4 regions of the Bacillus sp. CPT56D-587-MTF genome follow, and region 4 is predicted to be linked to each of the others. Evidence: riboswitches for the same ligand, from Rfam matches in the RefSeq annotation. Region 4 holds a riboswitch; each other region holds the start of a gene.

Region 1 (8,166 bases), 3.3 Mb from region 4:
TGCACAATAACAATGACAGCCTTTGCTTCCTCCGCTTCATAATTCCACATACGGCTCTCCTCCATTTCACTCTTTCTCATAATTTGATACACTAAAACTAGTCTCTAGGAAAGGAAGACTTTACATGATATATCCTTACAAAGAAAAAAAACCGAAAATTGCGAGTAGTGCTTTTATCGCTGACTATGTTACGATTACAGGCGATGTTTACGTTGGCGAGGAATCAAGTATTTGGTTTAATACAGTCATCCGTGGTGATGTGTCACCAACGATCATTGGAGACCGAGTAAATGTACAAGACCAATGTACACTCCACCAAAGCCCTCAGTATCCTCTTATCTTAGAAGATGATGTTACAGTTGGGCATCAAGTTATTTTACATAGTTGTCATATTAAAAAAGATGCTTTAATTGGAATGGGATCCATTATATTAGATGGTGCTGAAATTGGCGAAGGAGCTTTTATCGGCGCTGGAAGCCTCGTTTCACAAGGAAAGAAAATTCCACCAAACACGTTAGCTTTCGGTCGTCCCGCGAAAGTCATTCGTGAATTAACAGCAGAAGACCGTAAAGATATGGAGCGTATTCGCACGCAATACGTTGAAAAAGGTCAATATTATAAATCATTACAGAAGTAAATTTCCGCTGCCATAAGATTGGCAGCTTTTTTTATATAAAAACTAACTTTTTCTTTACAAAACATTATTACTCCCTCAACAAAATCTTATTAAAATAAAAGCTAATATCTCCATATATATGTAAACGAGGGAGGAGAATTTTCATGAAGGTCAGTGGATTATATAAAATAGAATGTTACATTTTCAAAGGAATTAATCGCTACTTTGATCAAAAAACATTAAATATCTTTTTCAGCAATATTACTCATATCGGTGGCGCGACTTTCTCCATCGCACTCACACTTTTCTTTTTAATTTTTGCAAAAGGTACTTTACATCAAGCAGCAATTGCAACTGCTATTTCTTTAGCAATTAGCCATATTCCTGTACAAATATTAAAAAGATGGTATCCACGAAAACGTCCTTATTTAACAATTCAGGATGCAAAATATCCAGTCCATCCATTAAAAGACCACTCTTTCCCGTCTGGTCATACAACAGCCGTTTTCTCTGTCTTCATTCCATTTATTTGCTATAATCCAAGCTTACTTGCTTTCCTATTACCGTTAGCATTATGCGTCGGTATTTCACGTATTTATTTAGGACTTCACTATCCGTCAGATGTATTCGTCGGTATGTGCCTTGGCACTTGCTCTGGCATCATCTCTTTTTATCAATTCATCCCACTTTTCACATAAAGGAGTGATATGATGAGAGTCGCCATTTTTACCGATACTTTTACGCCACAAGTTAACGGGGTTGCGAAAACGTTAGAGCGATTAACACGATATTTTCAGAAAGAACAGATCGCCTATTCTGTTTTCGCCCCTCAGCATACAGCTGAAGATAATTTTGTAGCGAATGTGAATAAGATGAGAAGTATCCCGTTAACAATATTATATCCAGAATGTCGTTTTTCTTTTCCTACTCCGCGTATTAAACGGGAACTACTTTCCTTTAAACCTGACATTATTCACATTGCCACACCTTTCAACATGGGACTTTGTGGATTGTATTATGCAAAAAAGTTAAACATCCCAGTTGTCGGTTCTTATCATACTGATTTCGATGCCTATTTACGTTATTACAAAATCGAATTCCTCTCCAATATGCTTTGGAACTATTTAAAATGGTTTCATAGTCATATGCAAAAAAATTTTGTACCTTCCTTTGAAACATTACATCAATTAAAAAATAAAGGCTTTCAGACCCTCTCTATATGGGGACGTGGTGTAGATTGCACACTCTTTCATCCAGCTTACAATACAGACCTATTCCGAAAAAAATATAATATTACAGCGAAGTATGTCCTTTCCTATGTTGGACGAATTGCTCCTGAAAAAGATATTGATACGCTGCAACATCTTATCGTTAAAACAGCACATACTCGAAACGATATTCATTGGCTCATCGCAGGAGACGGTCCTCTAGCAACAAGTTTACGTGAAGCTGTTCCGAAAACAAATATCACTTTTACTGGCTATTTACAAGGCGGGGATTTAGCTGAAGCATATGCTTGTTCTAACATAATGGTGTTTCCATCAGCTACTGAAACATTCGGAAATGTCGTACTTGAATCACTCGCATGCGGTACACCTGTTATTGGTGCAAATAGTGGCGGGGTTAAAAATATTATTACAGATGGAAAAACGGGAGTTCTTTGTCCGCCTAAAAATGAAGATGCATTTCTATCATCCATTTATTTTTTATTACAAAATGAAGAAAAACTTGAGCAGATGGGAATAGAATCTTCCTCTTTTGCGAAATCAAAGAGCTGGGATGAGGTCTTTCGTGGCTTGCTTAACCAATATGAAGAAGTCCTTCAGCATAACGCATCAGAGTTGCTTGCTTAAATAGAAAAACTCCCTTCAAAAAACGAAGGGAGTTTATTACATGGTCATAAATTTTAGTTTAATAAATGATACATAAGGTTAAGCATTGTTTTATTTCTATATTAATTATATCAAAAATAAACATAACTAAACAGACTTGTAATAAAAACCCATAAAAATTAATATATGGTTATACAGTGTTTTAACTGTATAATGATTTTAAGAATTCCCCTTAAAATCAACTCACTCACATACCTTTATACAGCAATTGTTCCCCAATTCTGTATATCAAAAAAACCTTTCATTCATTTGAAAGGTCTTTTTGAGCCTGCACATATTCTTCTTTCGTATTTACATTTATAAACCAATCCGCATTCGCTTGTACATCTTCTCCAGAAACATACTTCACATTACATTGTGATAAAAGCTGCCCCATACTTCTTTTTTCTTCCTGAAGTAAAGCATAAATCTTTTCTTTCACGCGGTTATGATACGCCGCAAGTAGCGGTTGTTTTCTTCCATTAATAATAGGTACAACCGCATCATATTCATTGTTCGTTTGCTCTAGTAAAATGGTAAACCATTCATGCGACACGTTTGGTGCATCGCAAGGCATAATAGCGTACCAATCTGCTTCTATGTATTCCATTCCTGATACAATGCCGGCCAGCGGTCCATTCCCTTTATAGTGCGGAATGTCTTCTATAACAGGTACTTGTACGAATTGCTCTACTCGCTCTTTTATATCAGTATGGCTAATTACTACAATGTCTTGCAAAGTATTTCCCATCACTTTCACAATATGCTCAACAAAAGTAGTTTCCTTCCAAATTGCTAACGCTTTCGGCTCACCGAATCTACTCGACATACCACCTGCTAATACAATTCCAGCATACTTACTCATTGGCGATGCAGCTCAAATGTAATATGACCTAATTCCGGTAAAATTAATTTATTCATCGCAAGGCGAACCGCTCCGCTAGACCCTGGCATCGAGAAGACTACTTTGCGCCCAATTGTACCACCAATCGCTCTACTTAACATTGCGCTGCTTCCGATATCTTCTAAATAACTAATCATACGGAACAGCTCACCAAATCCAACAATTTCTTTATCTAATAACGCTGATACTGCTTCAATTGTGACATCGCGTTTCGTAATACCAGTACCGCCATTTGTTAATACAACATCTACATCTTCCTTATGATAACCAGCTAACACTGCTTGCTGAATACTTTCTTTATCATCTTTTACAATTTCATAAGAAGTTACTTTATGTCCCGCTTCTTTTAACAATTCATGTAATAGTTGTCCGCTCTTATCTGTTTCTTCCGTACGTGTATCGGAAATCGTAACAATCTTGCAACGCACTTCTTTTGGAGCTTGTTTTTTATGTTCAGTTACACTCATTTTTTATCTTTCCTTTCTTAAAAACTTTTCTTCATTTTATCATACATATCTTTACACAATTATGTATGAAGCCAATAATGCGCCATGATACAATATAAGTATACTAACCCACAAAAAGGAAAGTGCCCTTTCTTATACTCCTAGACTACACATCTTTAGCTACTCTTTATATTTTCTACATAATAGAATTCAATTTTAAAACTTGTACTAAAAAATAAATCGGAGGTCTACCTATTATGGAACTATACAAAAAATTAACAACAACATTCATCCTCTTATTCGTCGCTTCCATCACTGTCGGTTTTTCTCTAAAAGGCGCAATTCCATACGCTACATTAGTAAGTATTATATTCGCAACGCTATTTTTACTAAGCAGTGCATTTTGCGCAGGTAAAGCACGTCAAATGAAAGGTTGATTACATATGTTCCAGAAGAAATCAATCCTTTGTAAATCATGTGAAAAGGAAATACAAAAGGAGGACTTACATTGTTTGAATCAAACCGTATCCAGTTACGAAAGTTTTCCGAAGATGATATTCTAACATATTATAAATGGCATAATGATATAGACGTTATGAGTTCAACTACTCTCACTCTTGATAAATATTCCCTTCAAGACACAGAAAAACTTTGCCAGCAATTTATTCATTCTTCGGACTCTAAGAGCTATATCATTGAAGAAAAATCTACGCATCTTTCAATTGGTATTACTTCTTTAATTCATATTGATTCGTATAATCGAAACGCTGAATGTATTATTGATATTGGTAACAAGGATTACTGGGGGCAAGGTTATGGGAAGGAAGCTTTCACCTTATTATTGGATTATGCATTTTTAGAATTAAATTTACATCGCCTTTCTTTACGAGTATTTTCTTTTAACGATAGAGCAATTAAATTATATAAATCACTCGGTTTTCAACATGAAGGAACTTGTAAAGAAGCTATATTCCGCAATGGCAATTGGCATGACATTGAACTCTTCGCTTTATTCCAACGTAATTATAAATAAAAAAAGCTTTGCGCTCACCGCGCAAAGCTTTTTTTCATATATTATAGACCAGCTTGCTCTTTTAAAGCTGCTGCTTTGTCTGTACGTTCCCATGATAGATCTACATCAGTACGTCCAAAGTGGCCGTAAGCTGCTGTTTGTTTGTAAATTGGGCGACGTAAGTCTAGCATTTTAATAATACCAGCTGGGCGAAGATCGAAGTTGTTACGAACTAGCTCTACTAGTACGTCTTCAGATACTTTACCAGTGCCGAATGTATCAACTGAAATTGATACTGGTTGTGCTACACCGATTGCGTATGCAAGTTGTACTTCTGCTTTTTCAGCAAAACCAGCTGCTACGATGTTTTTCGCAACATAACGAGCTGCATATGCTGCAGAACGGTCAACTTTCGTTGCATCTTTACCAGAGAATGCACCGCCACCGTGGCGAGCGTATCCACCGTAAGTATCAACGATGATTTTACGTCCTGTTAAACCAGCATCACCTTGTGGTCCACCAATTACGAAGCGGCCAGTTGGGTTAATGAAGAATTTCGTTTCTCCATCCATTAATTCTGCTGGTACTACAGCTTTAATTACGTGCTCTTTTAAGTCGCGATCGATTTCTTCCCATGTAACATCTGGGTGATGTTGTGTAGAAATTACGATAGTATCAACACGTACTGGTTTACCATTTTCATCATACTCAACTGTAACTTGCGTTTTTCCATCCGGACGTAAGTATGATAATGTATCATCTTTACGTACTTCAGTTAAACGGCGAGCTAATTTGTGAGCAAGCGAGATTGGAAGTGGCATTAACTCTTGTGTTTCATTACATGCGAAACCAAACATTAAACCTTGGTCTCCTGCACCAATTGCCTCAATCTCAGCGTCAGTCATTTGACCTTCGCGTGCTTCTAGCGCTTGGTCAACACCCATAGCGATGTCAGCAGATTGCTCATCGATAGATGTTAAAACTGCACAAGTTTCTGCATCGAATCCGTATTTTGCGCGTGTGTAACCAATGCCTTGAATTGTTTCACGAACGATTTTTGGAATATCTACGTAAGTAGAAGTCGTAATTTCCCCCGCTACCAATACTAAACCAGTTGTTACAGTTGTTTCACAAGCTACACGTGCATTTGCGTCTTTTGATAAGATCGCATCTAAAATTGAATCAGAAATTTGGTCACAAATTTTATCTGGATGTCCTTCAGTTACAGACTCAGATGTGAACAGATGACGTTTTTTTGTCATGTGGTAAACCTCCCTACAGTAATTGTATATATTGTACGGAACTCATCCTTAATTTGCCACAAACTGCGACATACATTTATTCTCCCACACAAGCATACAGAAAAACCTTTCCTACTTTACATAGAGGAAAGGTTTAATTTGCTACTTGCATACTGCTTTTTGCCCTTCGCTCTTATCGTTCGAGACCTGTAGCCTCGCACAGGTTTTAGCACCTATTCACCTGTATTTACCACTACAAGTGAGGTTGCTGGGCTTCATCGGGCCTGTCCCTCCGCCAGCTCGGGATAAGAGAGTATCCGTCCCAACCTATACTAAAGAAATGATATTCATTTGTCAATTAATATTCACATTTTCCTGAAAGTTTTTCTCAATACGCCTGAAATGAAATATTAATAGGGAAATAATGCATTCACACAAACAAAAAGAAATAAATAGTATACATTATTTATATAATTGTGTTATACTCTTGTTGGGGATTACGAGAAATATTTCATTAAATGAAAAGGATGGTATATAAATATGAGTACTGTGAATGTCCAAATTGGTTTACACGAATTATTGAACGGAAGCAATGCACAGATTCAACTAAGTGTTCCGCAATTAGTGGAAAAAGTATTAATGCGAAATGAAGGGAAATTAACTTCGACTGGTGCCGTTTCTGCTTCAACTGGAAAATATACAGGACGTTCTCCTAAAGATAAATTTATTGTGAAAGAAGCATCGGTTGCTGACAAAATTGCTTGGGGAGCTGTGAACCAACCGATTTCTGAAGAACATTTTAATAAATTATATACTAAAGTTTTAGAATACTTAAAAGAAAAAGAAGAGTTATTCGTCTTCAAAGGATTTGCAGGCGCTGACCGCAATTACCGCCTACCAATTCAAGTTATTAACGAATATGCATGGCACAATTTATTTGTACATCAATTATTCATTCGTCCAACTGAAGAAGAATTAACAACTCATGAATCAGAGTTCACAATTGTTTCTGCACCGAATTTCAAAGCTGATCCAGCTGTTGACGGTACAAACTCTGAAGCATTCATTATGGTTTCATTCGAAAAACGTATCGTACTAATTGGTGGTACAGAATACGCTGGAGAAATGAAAAAATCAATCTTCTCTATTATGAACTTCTTATTACCTGAACAAGATATTCTTTCTATGCATTGCTCTGCAAACGTAGGTGAAGAAGGCGACGTAGCACTATTCTTCGGTTTATCTGGAACAGGTAAAACAACATTATCTGCTGATCCAAACCGTAAACTAATCGGTGATGATGAGCACGGTTGGTCTGATAACGGTGTATTCAATATTGAAGGCGGTTGCTACGCGAAATGTGTAAACCTTTCTCACGAGAAAGAACCACAAATTTTCGATGCAATCACATTTGGATCTGTTTTAGAAAACGTTATCATTAATGACCAAACACGTATCGCCGACTACAACGATACTACTTTAACAGAAAATACTCGTGCTGCATACCCTATGCATGCGATCGACAATATCGTACTGCCAAGTGTTGCTGGACACCCAAATACAATTATTTTCTTAACTGCTGATGCATCTGGCGTATTGCCTCCAATCAGTAAGTTATCAAAAGAGCAAGCTATGTATCATTTCTTAAGTGGTTACACTAGTAAACTAGCAGGAACAGAGCGCGGCGTTACATCTCCGCAAGCAACATTCTCAACTTGCTTCGGTTCACCATTCTTACCACTTGATGCATCTCGCTATGCTGAAATGCTTGGTGAAAAAATCGAGAAACACGATGCGAAAGTATTCTTAGTAAACACTGGCTGGACTGGTGGCGAATACGGCGTTGGTAAACGTATGAACTTAGGTTACACTCGTGCAATGATTCAAGCAGCATTAAACGGTGAACTTGCGAAAACTGAAACAGCTAAACATGACATCTTCGGTCTTGAAGTTCCACTTCACGTACCAGGTGTACCTGACGAAGTGTTAATGCCTGAACAAACTTGGGCTGATAAAGCTGCTTACAAAGCAAAAGCAATCGAACTTGCAAATGAATTCAAAGCTAACTTCAAAAAG
Region 2 (8,166 bases), 4.5 Mb from region 4:
CAGCTATATCTGTTTTCTTCATTCCTACAAAATAAAAAGAGCACAAACTTACTTGTGCTCTTTTTCATATGCTTCAAACAACATATCTCGAAACAATGTATTTAAACTCTCAATATCGATTCCTGATCCCTTTTCAATTCCTTTTACATATTGCTGATAGTAATGAATTTGTTCTTCTAAAAATTGATTTAGCACCTTAATTTTCAATCCAACATCTAATTCAGTACCTGCTTTTTTCTTTATTAACAACTTTTCAATTTCATCTAACACGCTACGTTCTAATGATAATTCTGTAATTAATCGATCAAATTCTACAGGAGGTAAAGTCGTTTTCTCTTCTAGCCACTTACAAGCTAAAATGGGACGTAATACATAAAAGTACTTTTTCAGCTTTACATTCTCACCTTGCAAAAATTCACGATAATTTTTCGACGCCATATGTAAATAATGATATATCGTTGCTTTTGGATCAAAATTCTTCTCACTCATCTGTTGAAGTAGTTCTGGAAAATTAGAGTTTTTCGAATAAAAAATTGGTGATCGAATCCACTCAAGTAAAGCAGGATTCGACTTCGCGAATAGTTGCAACGCCTTTTTAATATCCCAACCACTTATATCTAAATCATCACTAATTGGATATTCAATTACATCTCGTTTGTCATGAATTGATAAATACCATTCTACCGGATGTATATAAACAAACCTAACATCATAATCGCTATCTTTCGATGGAAACCCCCAAGCACGACTCCCTGATTCCACCGCAAATAAAATTTTTACATCATTCTCTTTTTCAATTCTTTCTAACTCCAACTCGATTTTCTCTCTCATTTCATAACATCTCCATTTTTTGATTATTTCCTTGGAAATTCGACAATACACTATTAATTTTACTACATACTAAAAAAACTGTCAGAAATTACTGACAGCCTAATGAAACGTCTATTGTTGCTTTTCAATTACAGTAGCAGCAATTCGTTCAAACTCTTTTTGAATCTCCTCTTTATATGCATCTACTATTGAAAAATCCATAGCAGCAATATAAATTCGTTCTAATTTATCACGAACCGATTTTGCTTTCGCTAAGAAAGACATCGCCTCATTCATTTTTGCTTTATATTGAATGGAAACATCACGAATTTCCTTCGCATATTTCTCATCAGTCCCTGGCGTAACAATAAGGGCATACATATCAATAATTTCATCACCCTCGCGACTTGGAAAATATTCATGTGGTGCAGTGCTATCAAAAATTGCAAAGCCTAATTCTCTTACGATAACCATATCAAGACTATTCGGGTCAAATCCGCAATGATATACTTCAACTTCAAACCCTTTTTCTTCAGCTGCCTTAGCTAACTTTTTGAGCATCGTTGATTTTCCAGAGCCTGGGCGCCCTTTTATAAAATAACGATGTGGTAACCCTTCTGTTAAATTAGGAACAAAATCAACTGCTCCTTTCGGTGTAGCAGCTCCTAAAAAACGATGTTTTACAAGCGATTGTCTCCCGCTTTTATCTGCAAATAATTTCTGGATTAGCTGATTGGTTAGTTCATTTGCTTTATTAAAATCTATATTATCAATATATATCTTCTCCCACTCATCATGTATAACCAATGCCTCTTTAAAACGTGCGTAAGCAGACTGAAAAGCTTTGCTTGCTTCTGAAACAAATCTTTCAATTTCTAACTTCTGCTTTCTTAGTTTATCTGAGTCCCAAGCAATTCCTAAATTTATATACTCTTCAACAACTCCTGGCATTTTTGGCTCAATAACATGCGGCGATGTCCCATCAACAATTCCTACTTTTAATTTTGGGATAATTACACCATCAACCGATTTATTATCAGAAGAACAATGTAAAAATTCAATATCATATCCTTTTTCAATCCATTCACGACCTATTGCCTTTATTAAAGAAGATTTTCCCGTTCCTGGGCCACCCTTTAAGATAAATAATCTGTCTAATCCTTTTAAATTCTCTTCGTATAAATTGTGAAATCCCCTAGCTGTATTACCACCAGCATAATAATTTAATACATTTCCTGTCACTGCACTCACTCCTTCGCAGCATTCTATTTACATAAGCTACAATATGCGAGCAGCTTTATTTGGGTGAATACCTATTTTGTATTGCACGCAAAAAGGAAATGAATTACAATTTAACTATCGGAAAATTCCGATTTTAAAAACTGAATACTTCTTTATCAAGAGAGGCAGAGGGACCGGCCCTTTGAAGCCCAGCAACCTCAGTTTATATAAACTGAATAGGTGCTAATTCCTGCAAAATGCAATGCATTTTGGAAGATAAAACTCAACTAGCATGTAAAGCTCATCTTTCTTGATACTGAAGGATGAGCTTTTTATTATTTGAAAAACATATATTGGAGGTATGTAAAATGAAAGTAATTGATTTATCACAAACATTTGAAAATAATATGTCTCAATTTCCTGGAACACCTAAAATACAACTAGAAGCTGTTACAAGTGTTGAAGAATCAGGATATCAAGTTACAGATTTTCATTCTGTCGTTCATGTTGGCACGCATTGTGATGCCCCTGCGCATTTCATTTCAGGCGCAACGACCATCGATCAATTACCGCTAGATCAATTTGTAGGCGAAGCTGTTCTTATAGATGTAACACATATTCAAGAGCGAAAATTACCTAAGGCAGTATTGCATAATACTGACATAAAAGAAGGTGATATTGTTATTTTTCATTCTAATCTATCCACCAAATGGAATACAGAAGCTTATGAAAAGGAAGCATTTTATCTTTCTGAAGAATTAGCTAAAGAACTAGTGCGATTAAAAGTAAAATCTATCGGTTTAGATTTCATTTCTCCTGATGAAGTCACAACAGAAACATCACCGATTCATCACATATTACTAGGGAATAATATTTACTTAATTGAAAATTTAACAAACCTAGATGCTATCGAAGCAAAACGTTTCTTTTTCTCAGCAGCACCTTTAAAAATTAAAAATAGTGACGGTGCTTTCGCAAGAGCATTTGCTGTTATTTTTTAAACATAGCCTATAAAAAAAGCAAAGGCCACTATTGGTCTTTGCTTCTATATTTTCTATTTAAATTAAGAAAGAATTGTTCCACACGGGGACGCACCCAAGCTAAACAATCTATCTCTTTCTTCTTTGTGCAAGCTATCTCTTCTCCATCAACCATTTCAACAAGTTCTAGTTCTAACAGTTGCCTCGTGAATGCTAACATATTCACTTCTTCGGATGGATACTCTTCTTTTAATTTCTCCTCAATTTCCCCCAATAAAAAACCGTCACGCATCATTGCCAATGCATCAATCCAAAGTGGCGGCATTTCATATTTTTCTCCTGTAATTGTATCTTTTACAATATAATTCTTTTGCTCTTTTCGAAATTGAATCGTGTGTAAACATACAGTCGAATTTAATGTTAATTCCATCATACCACCTCTTTCATAATATCTGCATAGAAAAAAGGATGCGTGTGCACCCCTTCTTATCTTTTCATAACACTACTGAACCGCTACATGAGCAATCAATCTCATGTCGATATTTTCCTCCATTATAAACGAAGTATTTTATAAAAAAAACCCTTCTTGAAACATTTTATAAAATGTTTATATTTACACAACAAGAACACTTTTCTGAAAAATCTTTTCTCCCAATACATTAAAAGGTCGGCAAAAAAATTTCTACTTTCGTTCCTACTCCTACACTACTTTGGATCGTGATACTCCCTTGATGTTCCTTAATAATTTTATATGTAATCATTAATCCAAGTCCTGTACCAGTCTCCTTTGTTGTGTAAAACGCCTTGCCAATTTTTTCTAACTTCTCATTCTCTATACCAAATCCTTGGTCTTCAACAGAAATACACAAATGTCCTTGCGTTTTTTGATATGCACGGATATGAATTTCTCCACCCTCTGGCATTGATTCTATTCCATTTTTAATGATATTTAATAACACTTGTTTTAATTGCTTATCATCACCGTTTATAGCCGGTAAATTCCCATCTACTTGTAAATGACATTTAACTCTATATTGCGTTGCATAACTTTCCATTAGATGCACAACATATAGAAGGATGTCTCGTATATTACACCTTTCATAATTTGTTGGCTTTGGTTTTCCTAACAACATCAATTCACTAACAAATCCATTGACTCTTTCAATTTCTTGTAGCATAATGTCGTAGCTCATCGTATCAGTTGGATTTCTTTCTTTTTGCATTTGCGTAAACCCTTTTAACGCTGTTAACGGATTTCGAATTTCATGAGCAATTGTTGTAGACATAGTCCCAATCACAGCTAAATTTTCCGTCTCTTTCATATTGTTCATCATTTCAACCACTGTTCTTACATAAGATTGAAATCGTTTTAATAAAGAATGTGAAATAATGAAATAAAATACACATAAAACAAGTGGAATTATCACTTTTAAATCTTGTAATAGCAATGTGAAAAATACGTACTTTCCAATTACACTAAAGGACACTAAATAAAAGTATTTTCTATTCACGAAAACTGGGGCAAATAAAATTAATAACATTTCTACCATACTGCCATGTTCAAAAGGTCTATCCGTTCGCAAATAAATCATTAAATTATTCACAAGATTGATAAACATGTACCCAAATAAAAATAAATATTTTACAGAATATACATACCCTCTTTTTTGAAGATATATAGAAATAGGAAATAATGCTATTACAAATATAGGCACACCTATCCCAAGACTACCTTCTGGCCAACCTACCGCTGTTCCACTAATATTCATAGCAGGATATACAAAATAATATATAGCGTCATATAAAAAGAATATAATATAAAATAATAATATAAATACCTTTAAGGCTCTTCTTTCTTCATAAATCAAGCTCTTGTATTTATTCATATAAAAACTCCCCTTGATCGATACAAAAAACTTTCATTGTTATCTCCTTAAAGTATAAGTATGAAATTGCTTTCAGGGCAATATTTAACCTTATAATACTGAAAGGAAGGAGATCTCTCCTTCCTTTTGGTAACAACTTACATCCATCTTACCCTGTCATGTAACAATCCATCCGTAAAATTATTATGCCCTATTACAAAATCCTTCATATATAAATTTAAATACTCACCGTACTTACTTTCTGTATTTAATAACAACTCCTCAACGTAATAAGCACCTTGTTCAAATTGATCTAAAAGTAAACTGGACAAGCCCGCATAAATCCCGCACCCTACCTGAAAATACGTTGCATTCGTTTTATATTTACGAAAAACTTGGCTACTATTCATCACATTATACATATATGTCTCACTATTTTCATAAACGAGTAACACACCGACCAAGTCCTCTCCAGCAACCTCTTCTTCCGCTGGATTAAACACTTTACGATTCCAGTTCCATAAATCTTCTACTTGATCTAAGTTCTGTCTAATTATATTTGTTGTATACTCATTAATTCGGTAAAGAAAACCAACTTCCATATTAAAGTTTTTCCCTAAAATTAATACTTCCTCATGTGGCATTAAACAACCATAGAATTCTTTTTCTCCTAACTTCACTTTATACTCTGAAGCATATACATCTTCATAAAAGTAAAGAGGACGATGATGGCTCATATACATCGGATAACTCCAGATTGCTTCATCTAAAAATCGCTCTACTGCCCATGAAGCATAAAGTGTATGTGGCTTTATAAGTGCTGTATCATTCAAAAATGACGTGTCATGTTCTACAATATAACATGCTCTTGGCCTTTCATTTGGTCGTTCCTTCATAAGCTCAACAACCATCCATTGAACAACACCTGGATTCATACCTGAACCTATAATCGCTTTTGTATTTGTAAATTTCTCTTTCTCCTTCTCAAACCTTGTATATCTTTCCGTAAGCTGAAAGCCAATTAAGCTATCGTCCTGATCTACTGCCTCATTTTCCAAGGCTGAGTTAATATAACAAATTCCTAGTTCATTACAGCAGCTTAATACTCTAATTGTATCTGCCCCTGAAACATCAATCACAACACTCGTTCTTTTTTCTTTTAAATGTTGTTTAAATTCCACTACATTTTGAAGGTTTATTTCATATAAATATAATTGACCTTTCAGATTCGAAAACAACTCATCATAATAAGTCCTATCTTTTTGTTTTATATCCACCAAATGAAATTTGGCATTCTTTAATACTTCATAAATTGGATCTTTTTCATTTGCTATCGCTTGATTTAAAATTGCTAAAACTGCTTTTGCTGCTCCACCAGCACTACCAAGCAATGTAATTGATAACGAATTCGGAAACTGCTCCACAAACAAAACCCCTTTAATAAATTAGTTGAGCAGCTCCTCCTCAAAAAATAAATTGAATATATAATAAGATAGCTCGTACACAATGTTTATAAGTTAGTGCAAAGTTACCTTTTAAAAAATCACACTATACTATTCTTATATTCAATTCATTCTCCCCTCATCTCCAAATTAAACTAAAACAAATAGGCTCGACCTTTTCTTCTGCATATAAAAGAAAAAGCCAGCCCTTTCAACTAGCTTACGGACAATGGACAGATTTTACATGTTGAATATTTACATACATTTTCGCATCACGTGCTTTTGATATTTCAATATGACCTTCATCAATTTTCGCCATTTTTCCAATTTTATTGGACTCCTCACCTAAATCAAACACCATAATTTTCCCAGCCATTTTAATAAGCTGTTCTTCAAACGTTCGAGCTAACGTAATATTTAACGGATTCACGGGGAGTTCATTTTTATTGAGGGCATAAGGCACTTGATTTTCTTTATACGGAATTAACCATTTCAAGTGTTTTAAAGATATATATACAGTTTTATAAACTGGACTATAAAAAACAATATAATCGTTCATCACACTTGTAATATAACCATGTATTGGAGCATTTCCGGCTACATAAATTTCCGTAAAAATCCCTTTAGATGTACTTAATACTTTCCTCAAAGAAATTGAAGGAGACTCTCTCTTAATTACAGAATCCACATCTGGTTTTGAGATTTCTTCATCATTTGATCTTAAAAACTTATAATATTGTACATGATATAAAGATATATATACGTAGTCTTGTCCATTGTAAAGAACAACGATATCATTTCCTACATCAATTAATACACCTTTAAATCTTTTTTCACCGATTAATTTAACATATATATTTTCTCCAATACTTTTGTTTAACTCATTCATCTATATCCTCCTTCCTACGAATTTCTTCTTATCTGTCTTCCATTTCTAAAAAAATAATCAGGGCAAAGTTCTGTTTTAATAGTAAGTAATTCCTTTTCATACTATCGAAATAAGAAATTGTTCTTCTCTTTCCCTCATAATGCCCCTCTTATTTATTAAACATTATTCATCTTCATTCTTTTTACATTTAACTACTTGACTCACACTCTTAATATGAGACTTAATTACATAAATAACTTCATCACCGTTTACTAGTGTAATACAGCCATGGTGTACCTCACTTAATAAACCTTCCACACACTCTGGACCGCCACGATTAATTTTTACCCACTTATACTTCAAGTCTTTTAATATATCTAAAAAAGTATCCTCATCAGAGCAGAAACATGAACTATAGCAATCGCCACATTTACTTTCTTTCACTTTCTTCACTAGACTCTTCGTAACTACTCAGCCACCTTTCGGTGTCTTTTTTAAATTTTACTAGTTTCATATGCCTCCCATTTGTAAATACTGAGTATATCAAACAGGGGAGGTGAATCTTATGGTCGATCGAAAAATTATTTTAGATACATATAAAAAAGGACCTGAAGCTGTTATTTCTTTATTTGAAGAAACATTTTCTAAGTTAGAAAAACGTATACAAGAACTAGAAAATGCTTCAAAAAAAAACTCCAAAAATAGTCATAAGCCACCTTCTACAGATGGTTTGGGTAAGCCCGTTACAAAAAGTTTGCGCAAACCGTCTCATCGTCAAACGGGTGGCCAGTTGGGCCACAAGGGACATACTCTTGGTTTGACAGCGACTCCAGATCATACGATTACACATTCTCCTACATATTGTACTTGTTGTCATACTTCCTTGAACCACGAGCCTGTAAAAGGGTATCGCATTCGCCAAGTGTATGACTTACCACCTATTCAGATCGAAGTGACAGAACATAAAGTAGAACAGAAAG
Region 3 (8,166 bases), 2.5 Mb from region 4:
AGAAATATATGATAGATGCTTACCTTTACTTGAAAAGTTAGGAACAAACATTCAATTACAAGGACCAGCTGGGAGTGGACAACATACAAAAATGTGCAATCAAATTGCGATTGCTTCCAATATGATTGGAGTATGTGAGGCTGTCGCTTACGCGAAGAAGGCTGGACTGAATCCAGATAAAGTGTTAGAGAGTATTTCAACAGGGGCAGCAGGTAGCTGGTCATTAAGTAATTTAGCTCCTCGAATGTTAAAAGGAGACTTTGAGCCAGGATTTTATGTAAAGCATTTTATGAAAGATATGAAAATTGCTTTAGAGGAAGCAGAAAAATTACAATTACCAGTCCCAGGCTTAAGTTTGGCGAAAGAATTGTATGAAGAGTTAATTAAGGATGGCGAAGAAAATAGTGGAACACAAGTATTATATAAAAAATATATAAGGGGGTAAACGAGGTGGACCTTCAAAAGTTTGATGAGATGATTGATACTGTACAGCGAGCTACTTGTATGCAAATTAATGAAAAACAAAAAGAAGCTTTTAAACAAAAATATGATTTTGAACCAGAATTTGAATATGGAAGAGATGAGAAGGGACATTATGTAATTCGAACCTCAAAAAAGATGTTAGAAGAAATGGAGTTTTATTTGGCATTGAAATATGATCGTGATGGAGTGGATCTTTATATGCAAGCTGAGATTGATGGTATATTTCATGTATCTGTTAGCTATGGCGAAGATGCCCTACATCTACAAGAATTGTTTCAATTTCTAGAAGAAAATAAATAAAAGTCCTCATTTGAGGACTTTTATTCAGGCTGTGGAGAAAGTCTTCTCCACAGCCTGTTTTTGTGTCTGAACCTCTTTTTATGTGTCAACACTGATAAAAAAGAGGAAAAGGAGAGATTTTTTATGATGGGTGCTTTAAAAAATCATCGTGATGAGCGTGTATCTGTTTCTGTAGAAGAGTTGGTTCCACAAGATCATTTCCTTCGTGCAATTGAAGCGACAATTAGTTTTGATTTTATTGAAGAGAAGTTACGCCCTTATTACTGTGAAAACAATGGACGCCCGTCCATTCATCCTATTGTTTTATTTAAGATGATGTTTATTGGATATTTTTACGGTATTCGTTCTGAGCGTCAATTGGAAAAGGAAATTAAAACGAATATTGCCTACCGTTGGTTTTTAGGGTTTTCTCTATCGGATACTATTCCGGATCACTCTACAATCAGTTGGAATCGTCGTACTCGTTTTATTCATACAAATATTTTCGAAGAAATTTTTGATGAGATTGTGAGACAAGCGACGGAGCACCGGATGGTAGGAGGACGTGCACTGATGACAGATTCTACACATATTAAGGCCAATGCCAATAAAAATAAATTTGTACATAAATATAAAAAAGAAAAAGCAAAGTTTTATATAGACGAGCTAGAAGCTGCGGTAATCGAAGATCGTGAGGTACATGGAAAAAAGAATTAAAACCTAGAAAGGAAAGTGATACCCCTACCAAAAAAACTCGTATAAGTACAACGGATCCAGATAGTGGATTTTTAATGAGAGATGGAAAACCAAATGGTTTTCATTTCTTGGATCATCGTACGACTGATGCGAAGTACAATATTATTACAGATACCTATGTAACGGCTGGAAATATGGCAGATTCCGAGCCGTATTTAGCACGCCTCCAAGCTCAGATTGATAAATTCGACTTCAAAGTAGAAGCTGTTGCCCTTGATGCTGGCTATTTTACAGGATATATCTGTAAGAAACTATCAGAACGGAATATATTTATGGTGATGGGGTATCGCCGATTTGGAAAACGGAATAAAGAAGTACCGAAAAGCCAATTTAAATATGTAGAAGAAATGAATGTTTTCGCTTGTCCGATGGGATGTATTCTAGAATATGTAACAACTGATCGTGAAGGATACCGTCAATACAAATCGAATCCAGAAGACTGCGCTGTTTGTCCGTTACGTGAGGTGTGCTTTTCAAAGAAACAAAAACAAAAAGTTATCACTCATCATGTGTGGGAGAAATATAAGGATATTGCTAGAAAAAACAAGCTAACAGCTACAGGGAAAAGGTTGTATAAAGTACGCTGTTCCACTATAGAGCGAAGCTTTGCAGACGCCAAAGAACTACATGGCTACCGCTATGCCCGGTTTCGAGGGCTGAAGTCTGTCCAAATGCAAGCTTATCTCACCGCAGCTTGTCAAAACATGAAAAAAATAGCCCTCCACCTGACCAAAAAGGGTCAGGTGGAGGGCTATTTTTTAAAATTCTATTATTTTATGTTGTTTTTATTCGCTAAAATCAAAAAAGATTCCAGAGTGTTGGGAACCCTAAAGGGTTTCCCAACACTCTGAATAAAAGTCCTCATTTGAGGACTTTTATTTAGTCATCTTTAATTTTTATAATTATAAGTTAGAAGCGCGTCGGCATCGTTCAACCGGGAACGGGATAATTTGTGCGATGTGATTAGGACCAAATTGTTTTGTACGAGCATGGCGTATTATATAAAAAGCACACAGAATTGAAACAGGAATAGCGCCGAATAAACCAAATAATAAAGCGCTTACACAAGATGCGACAAATCCTAAAACACCAATTTCTAACTCTTCCATAATAGCTCCTAAAATAACAGGAAATGCTCCACATGTAACTCCAAGTATAAGTGCGATAAGTAAGCTCATGATTATCCCCCTCTGTTTGCGATATTATTTTCCTTCTAAGTTAATTGTAGTATATCACATATAAAACAGAATTTTCAGAAAAAATTCAATAAATGTTCAAAAAATGTTCGAAAAATGCACTTGAAAAATTAAGGTGTAAATTTGTGATGAAATGGTACTTTCAAGTAAATAAAAAATCAGACTTATTTCAAAATGAAATAAGTCTGTTCCATAGGAGGATGTATATATGTAGAGTGAATAAAAGTTTGGAAAAGGGGGTCCAAGTCCTTTTATTCAACTAACTACCTTAATAGATTGGAACCCAGCCTTCAGTTGTCACAAAAATACGAATAGCTACAACTTGGCGATCATCTTGCAAGGTAAAATAATGTCTTGCATTTTCAGGAACAGATATTAAATCGCCTGGCTCAAGTTCAACATCAAAGAATTTCCCATCTTTACCTTCAATAGCGAAAATGCCGTGACCACTGACGATAAAGCGAACTTCGTCATCTGTATGATGGTGTTCCTTTTGGAAATTAATTAATAATTCGTCAAGGTTAGGTGTGCTACTTGAAAGTGAGATTACATCATGTGCTTTATAACCTCGACGTGCTGAAACATCAGCGATTTCTTTTGAAAAAATAGCTAATATTTCAGCTTTGTTTTCATCTGTTAACGAATAATTTTCATTTAAATGAGTAGGAAGTTTAGAAATATTCCATTTCTCATATAAAACGCCTTCCTCTTGTAGAAATTTAGATACTTCCACTTCATTTTCAATACGAGTATTTACTTCATGAATACGAATTTGCGCCATTAGAAACGCCTCCTTGAATTGATAATAGTTTTATATGAAATTGGAATAAAAACTCATAAGCTTCTAATCTCTTCTTTGCATCAAAGCTATCTCGGCCCCATACGGTAATACCGTGGTTACGGATTAATACTGCACCCGAATCTCCTTGTATATGCTTTCGGAAGTTTTCTCCAAGTGTTGGGATATGGGCATGGTTTTCGATAATAGGAATGTGAATGGTTGCACCTTCTTCCCAAATATCGAGAGCTTTAATAATTTCTTGATTTTGAAGGGTGACTGCATCACTATATAAATTTGTGATGACATTATTATCGGTTGTATGAACATGAAGTACGCAACCGGCATTCGTATTGTTATAAATGTGTGTATGCAATATTGTTTCTGCTGAAGGGCGTAATTCAGTCTCTAAAACGGGAACTCCTACATGATCTACTAATAGAAAATCATCTGGAGTGGTTTTTGTTTTATCTTTACCGCTTGCCGTAATAAGAAAAGTAAGTGGTTCATGACTAACCTTTATAGAAATATTACCACTTGTTGCTGGGAACCAATTTCGTGTTGTTAACTCTTTTTTTATCTCGCTTAAGTCATACCATTGACGAAAAAGTTGTTTCATGCCTTCACCTCCAACAAAAGTTTTAATTCAGCTTGCACATCTTGAAATGTTTCAAACGGTGTATAAGCAATATGATTTTCTTCACACTTTGTAATAAGAAAATCGCGAGCGAATACTTTATCAGCTTGTTTCGCGGCTTGTAAATCAGTAATAGAATCTCCAATTACAATATGAAAGTCATCTGTATCACTTAATTTACGGATTAATGATGATTTACATAATCCGCAATGATTTTGACAATGATCATCACAAGAATGAGGCCATTTAACTGTAATAAACTCTGCTGAAAAGTCTGTTTCATTACAATAAATTTGCTCTTTTGGAATGATTCCTTGTAAGAGTGGATAGACGAAGAAATCCATTCCACCTGATATCACGTAAAAAGAAATGTTATTTTCCTTTACGAATTGTATAAACTCATGAAAACCACTACGGATTTCAGCAGTTTCTATTAAAAATTGAATAATATCATCGTGCAGATTAGTAGGTATTAATTGAAATAATTGAGAAACACCTTCTTGAATGGATAGTTCTTGTGATAAAATTTTATTCTTTACTTCTTCGGCTTCTGGTGGTGCGAATTTTTCCATAATGGACATAATGTTATCATTATTTGTAATCGTGCCATCGAAATCACAAAATACTTGAATACTCATAATTTCACCTCATAAGAGGGATTTCCCCATATTTGTAGTGCACTATGCAAATTTATGTCGTCTACTTCATGGAGTGGTTTATTTTGCAAAGTAGCATCAATTGCAGTACGGAAAGCTTTACCGCCGCCTTGCGCTCCATTTGGATGTCCGTGTATCCCGCCGCCAGCATTAATAACAACATCTTTACCGAAATCTCGTACAATAAAGGGAACGAAACCAGGATGAATACCAGCAGACGGAACAGAAAAGCTCTTCTTGAAAGATGCATCGTCTTCAGTTAAATATTTTGAGATAGCAAGAGCCTCCTCTTTTTCTAGCGCAACACTTCCGTATGGAGATGGGAATAATGAAAAGTCAGCCCCAGCATAACGTAGTAGCTTTCCAAGTAATAATGGAGATGAAACTCCATATAACTTGGATGCTGAATAAGCACCACTTACAGCAGGATGTGCCATAATAGGAACTGGGATTTCATCATCTTCTGCAAGTGATTGTAGTACATCTAGTCCGTAAGCAAATACGTTAAATAATAGAATATCAGCTCCAGCTTGCACTGCACGTTTAGCATTTTCTTTTAAATCAAAAGTTCGTCCTGTTAAATTTACGGCATATAACGTTTTATGTCCGTATGTTTCATATACGGATTGTAAAACTTCTTTTCCAGATACAATGCGTTTCGTAAGTGGTGTTAATGCATTTTCAAATAATATTTCATCATCTTTTACTATATCTACACCACCAATTGCTTGATCGCGTAATTGCGTTTTTAAATACCCAATGTTTCGTCCAATCATTCCTTTAAAAATACTCATTAAAAGGGGACGATCATGCACTTGTAAAAGATTTCGAATACCATCTATCCCGAATTTTGGACCAGGAAAATGTTTTTTTAACTCGTCTGAAAAAGTTAAGTCAATTAATTTTACTTCGCCATCAAGTGATAGCTTTCCAAATGTAGTCGTTAAAATCGCTGGTAAATCTGGACTGAAGTTTAATAGCGGATATTCGATTTTAATAATTCCGCGTTTTACTTTTTTACGTAAATACGAATTGGTATGTTCATGTTCAGCTAATTCCTCAACATGAATGACGTTGCCTTTATGCTGCTTTAATTGTTCTTGCAATAAGTGTGGCAAATGAGTCCAAGAGCCAATTGTTAAACCGAGTGCAATTTGCTCAGCTTTTTTTTCTAAGTTATGTGAATCATCATGGATTAAATACGTCGCTATAATTCCGCTCATTGTTATAACCTCCTAGTTAAATAAAAAAACCTCTCAGCTAAGGAGAGGTTTTTTTACAACCAGCTCCTTATCTGTCAGCGTAATGCTGCGAGAATTAGCACCGTGTCTACAATTGTAGATCGGTTGCCGGGTTTCGTCGGGCTCGTCCCTCCACCTGCTCTTGATAAGAAGTATTTAGAAATGTTTAAATTTTTAAGATAACTGAATTTTGTCAGATATTTTTCGTGTTGTCAATTACTTTTTGAAAAAATTTAATTTATCAATTCGATTAATGGCTTCTCGTAATCTATCTTCTGTATGCAAGAGACCAACACGGACATACCCTTCGCCATGCTCACCAAATCCGACACCAGGAGCAACTGCGACATGTGCTTTTTCTAGTAAAATATCAGAAAATTGCTCAGAGGTGTATCCTTTTGGAACGGGAAGCCATGCAAAGAACGATCCTGTTGGAATGTCTACATTCCAACCAATTGAGTGACAGGCTGAAATAAGAGCGTTTCTTCGAGATTCGTAACTATTTACAAGGTCTATTACACAAGAATGTGAACTTAATAGCGCTTCTCGAGCGGCATCTTGAACTGCACCGAATATACTAACATACATATGATCTTGTAATAGGTTAATTGTTTCAATCACACTTTCATTCCCTACAGCAAAAGCGATGCGCCAGCCAGCCATATTGAAAGTTTTTGATAATGTGTAAATTTCAATTCCTATATCTTTCGCACCATCTGCTTGCAAGAAACTAACAGGTTTTTGACCATCAAATCCGATAGCGCCATAAGCAAAATCGTGAACAACTAATATATTATGTTTATTAGCAAAGTGAATGGTTTCATCAAAAAAATCTTTTGATGCAGTAGCACCGGTAGGATTATTTGGATAGTTTAAAAACATTAATTTTGCACGCTCTGCAATAGAGGCATCAATGTTCGTATAATCTGGTAAAAAGTTATTTTCTGCAATAAGTGGCATTCTTTCAAAGTGTGCTTTTGCTAAAGCAACCCCTGATAAATAATCTGGATAACCTGGATCCGGAACGAGAATCGTATCACCAGGATTTGTAAAACAAATCGGTAATTCTACTAGTCCAGCCTTCCCACCAAACAAAATAGCAACTTCAGTTTTTGGGTTTAATTCGACGCCATATTCACGTTTATAGAATGTAGCCACGGCTTCCTTTAAGCTTTCATGTCCGCGAAATGGCGGATATTTATGATGAATGGTCTTTTCGGCAGCATCTTGTAAAGCTTTTACGATATGCTGCGGTGTTGGTTGATCTGGATTACCTTGACCTAGATTAATAACATCGTGACCAGCTGCAACGACTTTGTTAACTTTTGCAACAAGTGAAGCGAAAAATTGTGTTGGCAATGATGTTACTATCTCAGAAGGTTGAAATAATTTCATACTTTCCACCTCTTTTGAAAGTTGTTACAATTCTAGTGACAAATGATATAATCTTTCCAGTATTTTGTAAAGAGAAAAATAAGAATGGGGCTGAAAAAATGAAAGTCGCATGTATTCAAATGGATATTGTTTTTGGAGATGTAGAAAAAAATATTGAGAATGCTAAAAATAAAATAAGTGAAGCTATGAAGGAAAGGCCAGATGTTATCGTCTTACCAGAACTATGGACAACAGGATATGATTTAACGAGACTTTCTGAAATTGCAGATAGGGATGGAGTGGAAACGAAAGAAAAGTTAATAGAATGGGCGAAGCGATATGATGTACATATTGTTGGTGGGTCCATAGCAAAGCAAACAGAGCAAGGCGTTACAAATACGATGTATGTTGTAAATAATGAAGGACAGTTAGTCAACGAATATAGTAAAGTACATTTATTTCAGCTTATGGATGAACATAAATATTTAATAGCTGGTAATGGTACGGGCGAATTTAAGCTAGATGATGTTGAATGCGCTGGAACAATTTGTTATGATATTCGTTTTCCAGAGTGGATGCGTGTTCATACTGCTAAAGGGGCAAAAGTATTATTTGTTGTAGCTGAATGGCCATTAGTTCGTTTAGCACATTGGCGTTTGCTATTGCAAGCAAGAGCAGTTGAAAATCAGTGTTATGTTGTTGCGTGTAATAGAGCAGGGAAGGATCCGAATAATGTGTTTGCAGGTCATTCTTTAATTGTGGATCC
Region 4 (8,166 bases):
GGTGAAAGTAACGGGGAAGCAAAAATCGTTCCTGCTGCTAAAACACTAAACGCTGCAAATTTCTTTTTCATTGTTGTCTGACTCCTTTCCCTATGAATGTTATATATCATAAGAAGAAGGGTGTCTATCGTTGTAATCATAATGTAAAGAAAATTTTATAAAATTGCTAAGTTTTGTCGGAATTTATCATTTTTCAACTGTATTTGTCATAGTGCTTACATTTTATTCATATGTGTAACAAAGGTATATTTTGGAATTTCCCTGTAAAATGAAGGAGGAAAGTAATCGTTTTTATGAGGTGAAATATTACTTGGAAAGCTAATAAAACACTAGTGAGGAATCGTTCTCATGTGAGGTTTTCTGACATGGGTCTACTTTTTGTCAAGAAAATTATTTGCGTTCGGGCAAAGTTATTTTGTTGTCAGATTTAAATTTTTGATTTATGATTTTTAACAGGGACAAAATGTAGTGAATTGTCGAATAATATGTAATACTCTTAATTTCTTAGTTTTATAGAGATAGAATGAGAGATAGAGTGACACATCGAAGAGGGGGTTACAACAAATATGAAAAGAATAGGACTAGCATGGCAAATATTAATAGGACTTGCGCTTGGTATTGCGGTTGGGGCGATTTTCTTTGGCAATCCAGCAGTGGTGAGTTATTTACAACCAATTGGTGATATTTTCATCCGATTAATTAAAATGATCGTTGTGCCAATTGTTGTAGCAAGTATTGTTGTTGGGGTTGCTGGTGTTGGCGATGTTAAAAAATTAGGTCGACTAGGCGGAAAAACAATTATTTACTTTGAAATCATTACAACAATTGCAATTATTGTCGGCCTATTAATAGCGAATATTTTCCAACCAGGAAAAGGCGTAAATATGGAGCAGTTAACAAAGACAGATATTTCGAAATATACACATACGACAGAGCAAGTACAAAGTCATTCATTTGCAGATACATTTGTAAATATTGTTCCAACGAACATTATGAAGTCGTTAGCTGACGGAGATATGCTAGCTATTATCTTCTTCTCTGTACTATTTGGTTTAGGTGTAGCAGCAATTGGTGAAAGAGGAAGACCAGTTCTTCAATTTTTCCAAGGTGTGGCTGACGCAATGTTTTACGTAACAAACCAAGTTATGAAATTTGCACCATTTGGTGTATTTGCACTAATTGGTGTTACAGTTTCTACATTTGGTCTTGCTTCATTAATTCCATTAGGGAAATTACTAATTGTCGTATATGGAGCAATGATCTTCTTCGTCGTAGTTGTCTTAGGACTTACAGCGAAAATATTTGGAATTAACATTTTCCAATTCTTTAAGATTTTAAAAGACGAGCTGATCTTAGCGTATTCTACAGCAAGCTCAGAAACAGTTTTACCAAAAATCATGGAGAAAATGGAGAAATTCGGTTGTCCGAAAGCAATTACATCTTTCGTTATTCCGACAGGTTATTCATTTAACTTAGATGGATCAACTTTATATCAAGCAATTGCGGCTATTTTCTTAGCGCAAATGTACGGTATTGATTTATCTATTACACAACAAATTACATTGTTGCTTGTATTAATGGTTACATCAAAAGGGATCGCAGGTGTACCGGGCGTATCATTCGTTGTATTATTAGCGACACTTGGTACAGTAGGTATTCCACCTGAAGGCTTAGCGTTCATTGCTGGTATTGACCGTATTTTAGATATGGCTCGTACAGCAGTTAACGTTGTAGGAAACTCTTTAGCAGCTGTAGTTATGTCTAAGTGGGAAGGTCAATATGACGCTGAAAAAGGACAAGCTTATTTAAAAGAGATTTCTGAAAAGGGTCAAGCGGCTTAATTATAATATGAACAAGCTCTCACATAATATGTGGGAGCTTTTCTGTATATAGAAGAGGAGCAGACATAATGAAACGAAAATATGGTGACGGTTCTTCGTGGAAGAGACTAATAGAAAAGAGTTATACGGTTAAGCAAGTGGAAGAGGGAATGCTCGGAATACTGGATATAAAAAAGGTGAGAGAGCCTAGTTGTAAAGAATATGATGGTGAAGAACTTTGTATTGCAGCAGATCAGTATACGTGGATTCAATATTTCATAGACGGGAAAAACTTTGCGATTACCGCTATGTTAGATGATCAGAAAAAATTAGTGCAATATTATATCGATGTGGCGAAAGAATATAAAATAGACGATCGTGGTTTACCGTATTTTGATGATTTATATTTAGATGTAGTATTATTATCTAGCGGTAAGGTGTATGTATTAGATGAAGAGGAGCTAGAGGATGCTTATAAAAGTGGTGATGTCACGAAGGAAGAGTATGAGCTAGCTTGGCACACTACGAAATGGATATTAGCAACAATAAAAAATAGTGAATTTTATTGGATTTCAATATTGGAAGAAGAAATCGAAAAGTTAAAATGATTGTTGTATTCAAATTTTTGTATAATTACCAAAAAAATCTATACAAAAAATAATTGACTTTTGTTTTGTAAGCGAGTAAAGTTAGGGAAGAAATTATTATTAAAAAATAAATATGAAACCTTCTTATAAAGAGAGGCGGAGGGACTGGCCCTACGATGCCTCGGCAGCGGACTCGATTTCAGAGTGCTGTGCCAAATCCAGCAAGCGTGTGCTTGAAAGATGAGAAGAGTGTTTCTTATAGATGTATAAGACCTCTTCTCATCGGAAGAGGTCTTTTGTTATTCATTAGAAAAAGGTTGAAACTAGGGAGAGATGGTACTTTGAAAGAAACGCGAGGAAATGGTTTAGCTTTATTACCACTTGGAATATTTTTGGCGCTATTTATTGGTTCTGGAATTATTACAGGTGATTTCTATAAATTGCCGATACTTGTAGCGATTTCAATTGCTGTAGGAGTCGCTTTAGTGATGAATCGTAAAGAAAGTTTTAATGTGAAAGTAGAGCGGTTCGCTAAAGGTGCAGGAAATCCGGATATTATGATTATGGTATTAATTTTTGTGCTTGCAGGTGCGTTTTCTGAAACTGCTAAAGGAATGGGCGGAGTAGACTCAACTGTTAATTTAGCGTTAACTATTTTACCGCCAGGATTTATCGTAGCTGGAATCTTTGTTATTGGTGCATTTATTTCATTAGCGATGGGAACTTCAATGGGAACAATTGCAGCATTAGCGCCGATTGCTGTAGGTATTAGTGGTCAAACTGATATCTCAATTGCGCTTGCAATGGCTACTGTTGTTGGCGGAGCGATGTTTGGTGATAATTTATCATTTATTTCAGATACAACAATCGCAGCTGTTCGTTCACAAGGAACAGAAATGAAAGATAAGTTTAAAACGAACTTTTTAATTGTGTTACCAGCGGCTATTATTACAATTGTACTATTAGTAATAGTTACTTCAGGAAGTGACACGCAGATTAAAGCACATAGCTTTGATTGGATAAAGATTTTACCGTACGCAGGAGTACTTATTACAGCGCTACTTGGCTGGAATGTACTTATTGTATTAACTGGTGGAACTGTACTATCTGGTGTTATCGGCCTTATAGATGGAAGTTACACGTTAGAAAGTTTCTTTAAAAGTGTAACGACTGGAATGGGCGGTATGATGGAGTTAGTATTACTTGCTATATTAATTGGCGGTATGGTTGAATTAATCCAATATAATGGTGGTATTCAATATTTAATGAATGTATTAACACGTAATATTCGTTCGAAAAAAGGAGCGGAATTTGGTATTGCTGGTTTAGTGAGTATGACGAATATGTGTACAGCGAATAATACGATTTCAATTATCTTTACAGGCCCGCTTGCAAAAAATATTGCAGATCAATATGAAATAGATCCTCGTAAATCAGCGAGTGTATTAGATCTTTTCTCATGTTGTGTGCAAGGATTAATTCCGTACGGTGCCCAAATGTTAACGGCAGCAGGATTTGCAGCGTTATCTCCGGTTGAATTGTTGCCATATGCATTTTATCCAATCTTAGTTGGAGTATGTGGGATTGTTTCTATTTTAATTGGGTTTCCAAGGTTTTCGAAAGTAGCTGAGAAAAAAGAGTATCATAAAACAGCTTAATTTAATATGAATGTTAGTAATTAAAAAACGTGCAGAGAATAGACTCTGCACGTTTTTTTGCGTAAAGGGCTGAATATGACTCGGTCTTAAGTCTGAGTTAAAAACGGTTCTTAAGCTCGTTATGGAAAGATGAAAAAATAGTTAAGATAAGAGTATCAAATCGAAGGGAGGCAAGCACAAGATGAAACAATTTCTAGCGTTTATCGCAGCCGGTATTTTGGCTTTAATTGCTCTTGGTAGTCTTGCTGGTATTGTAGGATTCGCAATCGGAGCAGGAGTTGTATATTGGAGCTATAAATCATTTGTGCGAGCTAAATCATTTTTTGGAAAGTTAGCTTGGGGTATTGTTGGTTTAATCGGTTTATCCATTGCACTTTCTCATTCGCCAGCATTAATCGGTATCGCTGCTTTAGTGGTTTTATACTACGGATACCGTGAGTGGAAAAAAGAAAAAGATGTAGTTGTTGAATCTGCTCCAGAAAGTTCTAAACCATATAGTAACTTTGAAGATGAGTGGAACAAATTAATGAAAAACTAAAACAATAAATCAAATTATAAATAAAGTAGAAGAGAGGAAGATTTATAATGAAACAATCTTTATTCGGACGTGTACGCGATGCAATTTTAGCTGATTTTCATAACGTGTTAGATGAGAAGGAAAGAAAAAATCCAATTGCGATGTTAAACCAATATTTACGTGATAGTGAGCGTGAAATAACAAAAATTGAGAAGTTAATTGAGCGTCATAAAACATTAAAATCTAATTTTGCTCGTGAGCTTGAGCAAGCACGTTATTTCGTTAATAAAAGATCAAAGCAAGCTATCATTGCTCAAGAAGCAGACGAATTACAATTGCACGAACGTGCGTTAGAAGAGGTAGCTTATTATGAAGGGCAAGTAACTCGATTAGAAGAAATGTATGCAGGTGTTGTAGAGCAAATTGATGAGTTAGAGCGTCGTCTTTCTGAAATGAAAAATAAATTAAAAGAAATGCACGCAAAGCGCATGGAACTAATGGCACGTGAAAATATGGCACATGCAAATCGTCGTATGAATACTGCGATGCATAAAATGGATGAAAATAATCCGTTCTTACGATTTGAAGAGATTGAAGATCATATTCGTGACTTAGAAACTCGTATGAATGAAGAGCATGAGCGTGACACGTTTGATATGAAAATTGCAAAACTTGAGCGTGAAATGAAAGAAAAGAATGATGTATCGTTAACGAAAGAGTTAACAAAATAATAGTAGTATATTATAAAACAGGCTTATGATATAGTGATAGGAGAAAAGGTGTTGGAAAGCAATGCCTTTTCTTCTATGTATATGTGACAAGAAGGGGGGAGCTGAAATGAAGAAACATTTTTCAAAGACACAATTAATGGGGATGCTCCTCATCATATTTGGATTCGGTCTTTTTCTTGATATGATACTTGGACATTTTGAACCAGGTGGTCTCGTTTTTGCATTTATTATGCTTATGTTTGGAAGGCATTATCGTAAAAAGAATCGTTATGTACGGGGAAATGTATTTTTATTTGTTGGTGGTATCGTATTTTTATTTTTCTTATTTTCATCAGCAGCATTTGTTCTTGTCGTATTTGCTTGTTTAGCTTTAATTGGTTATCAATTGATTCAACAAGGACATCAGCAAAAAGCAATGAAGGTTGAAATTAAAGAAAAAGGGATTATAGACGAAGAGAAGCAAATATATCGTACAGAAACATATTTGAAAAATATGTTTGTAGGCAATGTACGAATGATGGATCATATTTATGAACTTGAGGATATTAATGTTCAATATGGTGCTTGTGATGTGGAAATAGATTTAACAACTGCTATGATTCCAGAAGGGGAAACGGTAATTGTTATTCGGGGTGTCGTTGGTAATATTCGTTTATATGTGCCATATGATATTGAACTTTCTTTAAATCATTCTGTTATTGTCGGACGTGTGCTCTTGCCAGGTCATGAAGAGACAGGGTTTAACCGCAATGTTACATTTAGAACAGAGCAGTATAAAGAGGCTCCTCGTCGTATTAAAATTATTTCTTCGCTTGTCGTAGGCGACACGGAAGTGAGGAAAGTATAATGAAGAAACAAAAAAATATTTCGTGGATGTATATTCGTTATTCTATGTTGTCCTCAGTTAGTATCGCACTCATTTGTACAATTGTATATGTATGGAAAAGCGAGCAACAAGTGTATGATTTATTATGGAAGGAATCCATCGCTTCTGTTCCAATTGGCTTGTTTATTATGACTACAAGTTTACTTATCGGGGGAATTGTAGGATATGCAATCGGTTATTATATAGAGCAGCGTATACAAGGATTAAATACGTTTCTATTTGAAGTAGAGCGAGGGAATTTTCCGAGCGATGTTTCGTTTACTGCAGATGATGAATTTCATGAAGTGGAACGAAAAGTAATCGTTCTGGCTCGTCGATTAGAGGAGCAAGCTGGACTCTTTCAAAAAGTAACGAATGAACGAGCTCATTGGAATGAAGAGATGAGACAAGAAGCGATTTCTCAAGAAAGGCATCGTTTAGCAAGGGAGTTGCATGATTCAGTAAGTCAGCAGCTTTTCGCAATGTCGATGATGATGTCAGCGATTAATGAACAAATAACTGAATTTCCAGAGGTGACAAAAAAACAATTGCAACTTGTTGAAAATATGGTTGTAAATGCTCAATCAGAAATGAGAGCATTGCTCCTTCATTTACGTCCTGTACAATTGGAAGGTAAGAAACTGACAGAAGGTATAGAGGAATTATTAACGGAATTATCGCGAAAACAACATATGAAAATTGAATGGCTTATTGAGCCAATAGAATTAAAAAAAGGTGTAGAAGATCATTTATTCCGTATTGTGCAAGAAGCGCTATCAAACACGTTGCGACACGCGAAGGCAAAGAAAACAGAAGTGCGCCTTCGAAAAATTGATCAATATGCGATTTTAAAAATCATTGATGACGGCGTTGGGTTTGAAGTAGGGGTTAATAAGGCTGGTTCATATGGCCTAAGATCGATGCAAGAGCGTGTTCATGAAATTGGTGGGACACTTAAGGTACTTAGTTTCCCGGCCAAAGGTACACAAATAGAAGTAAAAGTACCGATTATGATTGAGAGAGGGGGAGAAGTATGATAAAAGTATTGCTTGTCGATGATCATGAAATGGTTCGTATGGGTGTATCGGCATATTTATCTACACAGCCAGATATTGAAGTAGTAGGGGAAGCTGAGAATGGAAGAAAAGGATCAGAATTAGCATTGCAATTAAGGCCGGATATTATTTTAATGGACCTTGTTATGGATGAGATGGATGGTGTCGAAGCAACACGTGCTATTATTCAAGAATGGCCAGAAGCAAAAATTGTAGTTGTAACAAGCTTTTTAGATGACGAAAAATTGTATCCTGTTATTGAGGCTGGGGCGACCAGTTACTTATTAAAAACATCAAGAGCAAGTGATATTGCTGATGCTGTACGAGCTACTTATGATGGAGAAACAGTATTAGAGCCGAAAGTTACCGGGAAAATGATGTCCCGTATGCGTCAAAAGAAAGAGCAACCTTTGCATGATGATTTAACGGAAAGAGAGTTTGAGATTTTGTTATTAATTGCAGAGGGAAAAAGTAATCAAGAGATTGCGGACGAGTTATTTATTGCACTGAAAACGGTAAAGACACATGTGAGTAATATATTAAATAAATTGAATGTAAGTGACCGTACTCAGGCGGTTATTTATGCATTTAGGCATCAATTAACGAAGTGATAAAGTGAAACTTTAATCAGTCGGGAGGTTGTTCCTCTCCCACTGATTATCAGCCCTCACCAATCGGGCTTTTACGGGCAGTTAATGCGGGATAAAGTAAAACTTTAATTGGTGGGGAATTCCTCGCTGATTATTGGCTCGATACAATATAGATTTGGCATTAAAACAATTGAATGTTTTTATTGACGATAAATAATGTAAGCGTTATCATTTAGGTGTTAACAGTACATATAAAGGGGAGAATGTATATGTTAGTTCAAACTATATTCGGAATGGATAAGTCTAAAAAATTAGGGGATTATGTGAACGCATTACAAGCGCT

The links. Region 4 has a riboswitch for S-adenosylmethionine ahead of AC3WVZ_RS06025 (Na+/H+ antiporter NhaC family protein). Riboswitches for the same ligand answer to the same signal wherever they lie in the genome.
Region 1: another riboswitch for S-adenosylmethionine. It lies ahead of metK (methionine adenosyltransferase); the one in region 4 lies ahead of AC3WVZ_RS06025 (Na+/H+ antiporter NhaC family protein).
Region 2: another riboswitch for S-adenosylmethionine. It lies ahead of AC3WVZ_RS29010 (cyclase family protein); the one in region 4 lies ahead of AC3WVZ_RS06025 (Na+/H+ antiporter NhaC family protein).
Region 3: another riboswitch for S-adenosylmethionine. It lies ahead of mtnW (2,3-diketo-5-methylthiopentyl-1-phosphate enolase); the one in region 4 lies ahead of AC3WVZ_RS06025 (Na+/H+ antiporter NhaC family protein).

What each region holds. Positions count from the first base shown of each region.
Region 1 covers NZ_JBYTEF010000001.1:4,400,259-4,408,424, forward strand. The annotation lists gene AC3WVZ_RS22685 (alpha/beta hydrolase) at 1-50, opposite strand, end outside; gene AC3WVZ_RS22690 (gamma carbonic anhydrase) at 125-637, shown strand; gene AC3WVZ_RS22695 (phosphatase PAP2 family protein) at 781-1,314, shown strand; gene AC3WVZ_RS22700 (glycosyltransferase family 4 protein) at 1,327-2,469, shown strand; gene AC3WVZ_RS22705 (molybdenum cofactor guanylyltransferase) at 2,750-3,352, opposite strand; gene AC3WVZ_RS22710 (MogA/MoaB family molybdenum cofactor biosynthesis protein) at 3,349-3,858, opposite strand; gene AC3WVZ_RS22715 (hypothetical protein) at 4,095-4,274, shown strand; gene AC3WVZ_RS22720 (GNAT family N-acetyltransferase) at 4,346-4,870, shown strand; gene metK (methionine adenosyltransferase) at 4,912-6,111, opposite strand; SAM riboswitch class I at 6,281-6,402, opposite strand; gene pckA (phosphoenolpyruvate carboxykinase (ATP)) at 6,631-8,166, shown strand, end outside.
Region 2 covers NZ_JBYTEF010000001.1:5,605,177-5,613,342, reverse strand. The annotation lists gene AC3WVZ_RS29025 (MFS transporter) at 1-35, shown strand, start outside; gene AC3WVZ_RS29020 (nucleotidyltransferase domain-containing protein) at 49-831, opposite strand; gene AC3WVZ_RS29015 (PRK06851 family protein) at 943-2,052, opposite strand; SAM riboswitch class I at 2,202-2,314, shown strand; gene AC3WVZ_RS29010 (cyclase family protein) at 2,400-3,032, shown strand; gene AC3WVZ_RS29005 (hypothetical protein) at 3,061-3,441, opposite strand; gene AC3WVZ_RS29000 (ATP-binding protein) at 3,671-4,897, opposite strand; gene AC3WVZ_RS28995 (hypothetical protein) at 5,035-6,300, opposite strand; gene AC3WVZ_RS28990 (LSm family protein) at 6,539-7,207, opposite strand; partial or broken gene AC3WVZ_RS28985 (spore coat protein) at 7,370-7,648, opposite strand; gene tnpC (IS66 family transposase) at 7,752-8,166, shown strand, end outside.
Region 3 covers NZ_JBYTEF010000001.1:3,666,398-3,674,563, reverse strand. The annotation lists gene AC3WVZ_RS18810 (NAD(P)-dependent oxidoreductase) at 1-445, shown strand, start outside; gene AC3WVZ_RS18805 (DUF3909 family protein) at 451-783, shown strand; partial or broken gene AC3WVZ_RS18800 (IS1182-like element ISBth7 family transposase) at 907-2,276, shown strand; gene AC3WVZ_RS18795 (hypothetical protein) at 2,421-2,696, opposite strand; gene AC3WVZ_RS18790 (1,2-dihydroxy-3-keto-5-methylthiopentene dioxygenase) at 2,983-3,495, opposite strand; gene AC3WVZ_RS18785 (methylthioribulose 1-phosphate dehydratase) at 3,473-4,111, opposite strand; gene AC3WVZ_RS18780 (2-hydroxy-3-keto-5-methylthiopentenyl-1-phosphate phosphatase) at 4,108-4,767, opposite strand; gene mtnW (2,3-diketo-5-methylthiopentyl-1-phosphate enolase) at 4,764-6,008, opposite strand; SAM riboswitch class I at 6,073-6,178, opposite strand; gene AC3WVZ_RS18770 (pyridoxal phosphate-dependent aminotransferase) at 6,243-7,421, opposite strand; gene AC3WVZ_RS18765 (carbon-nitrogen family hydrolase) at 7,436-8,166, shown strand, end outside.
Region 4 covers NZ_JBYTEF010000001.1:1,143,419-1,151,584, forward strand. The annotation lists gene AC3WVZ_RS06010 (murein hydrolase activator EnvC family protein) at 1-71, opposite strand, end outside; gene gltP (glutamate/aspartate:proton symporter GltP) at 567-1,841, shown strand; gene AC3WVZ_RS06020 (ribonuclease FAU-1 family protein) at 1,910-2,428, shown strand; SAM riboswitch class I at 2,549-2,654, shown strand; gene AC3WVZ_RS06025 (Na+/H+ antiporter NhaC family protein) at 2,749-4,065, shown strand; gene AC3WVZ_RS06030 (lmo0954 family membrane protein) at 4,247-4,603, shown strand; gene AC3WVZ_RS06035 (PspA/IM30 family protein) at 4,651-5,313, shown strand; gene liaF (cell wall-active antibiotics response protein LiaF) at 5,420-6,160, shown strand; gene AC3WVZ_RS06045 (sensor histidine kinase) at 6,160-7,215, shown strand; gene AC3WVZ_RS06050 (response regulator) at 7,212-7,844, shown strand; gene AC3WVZ_RS06055 (DUF3992 domain-containing protein) at 8,087-8,166, shown strand, end outside.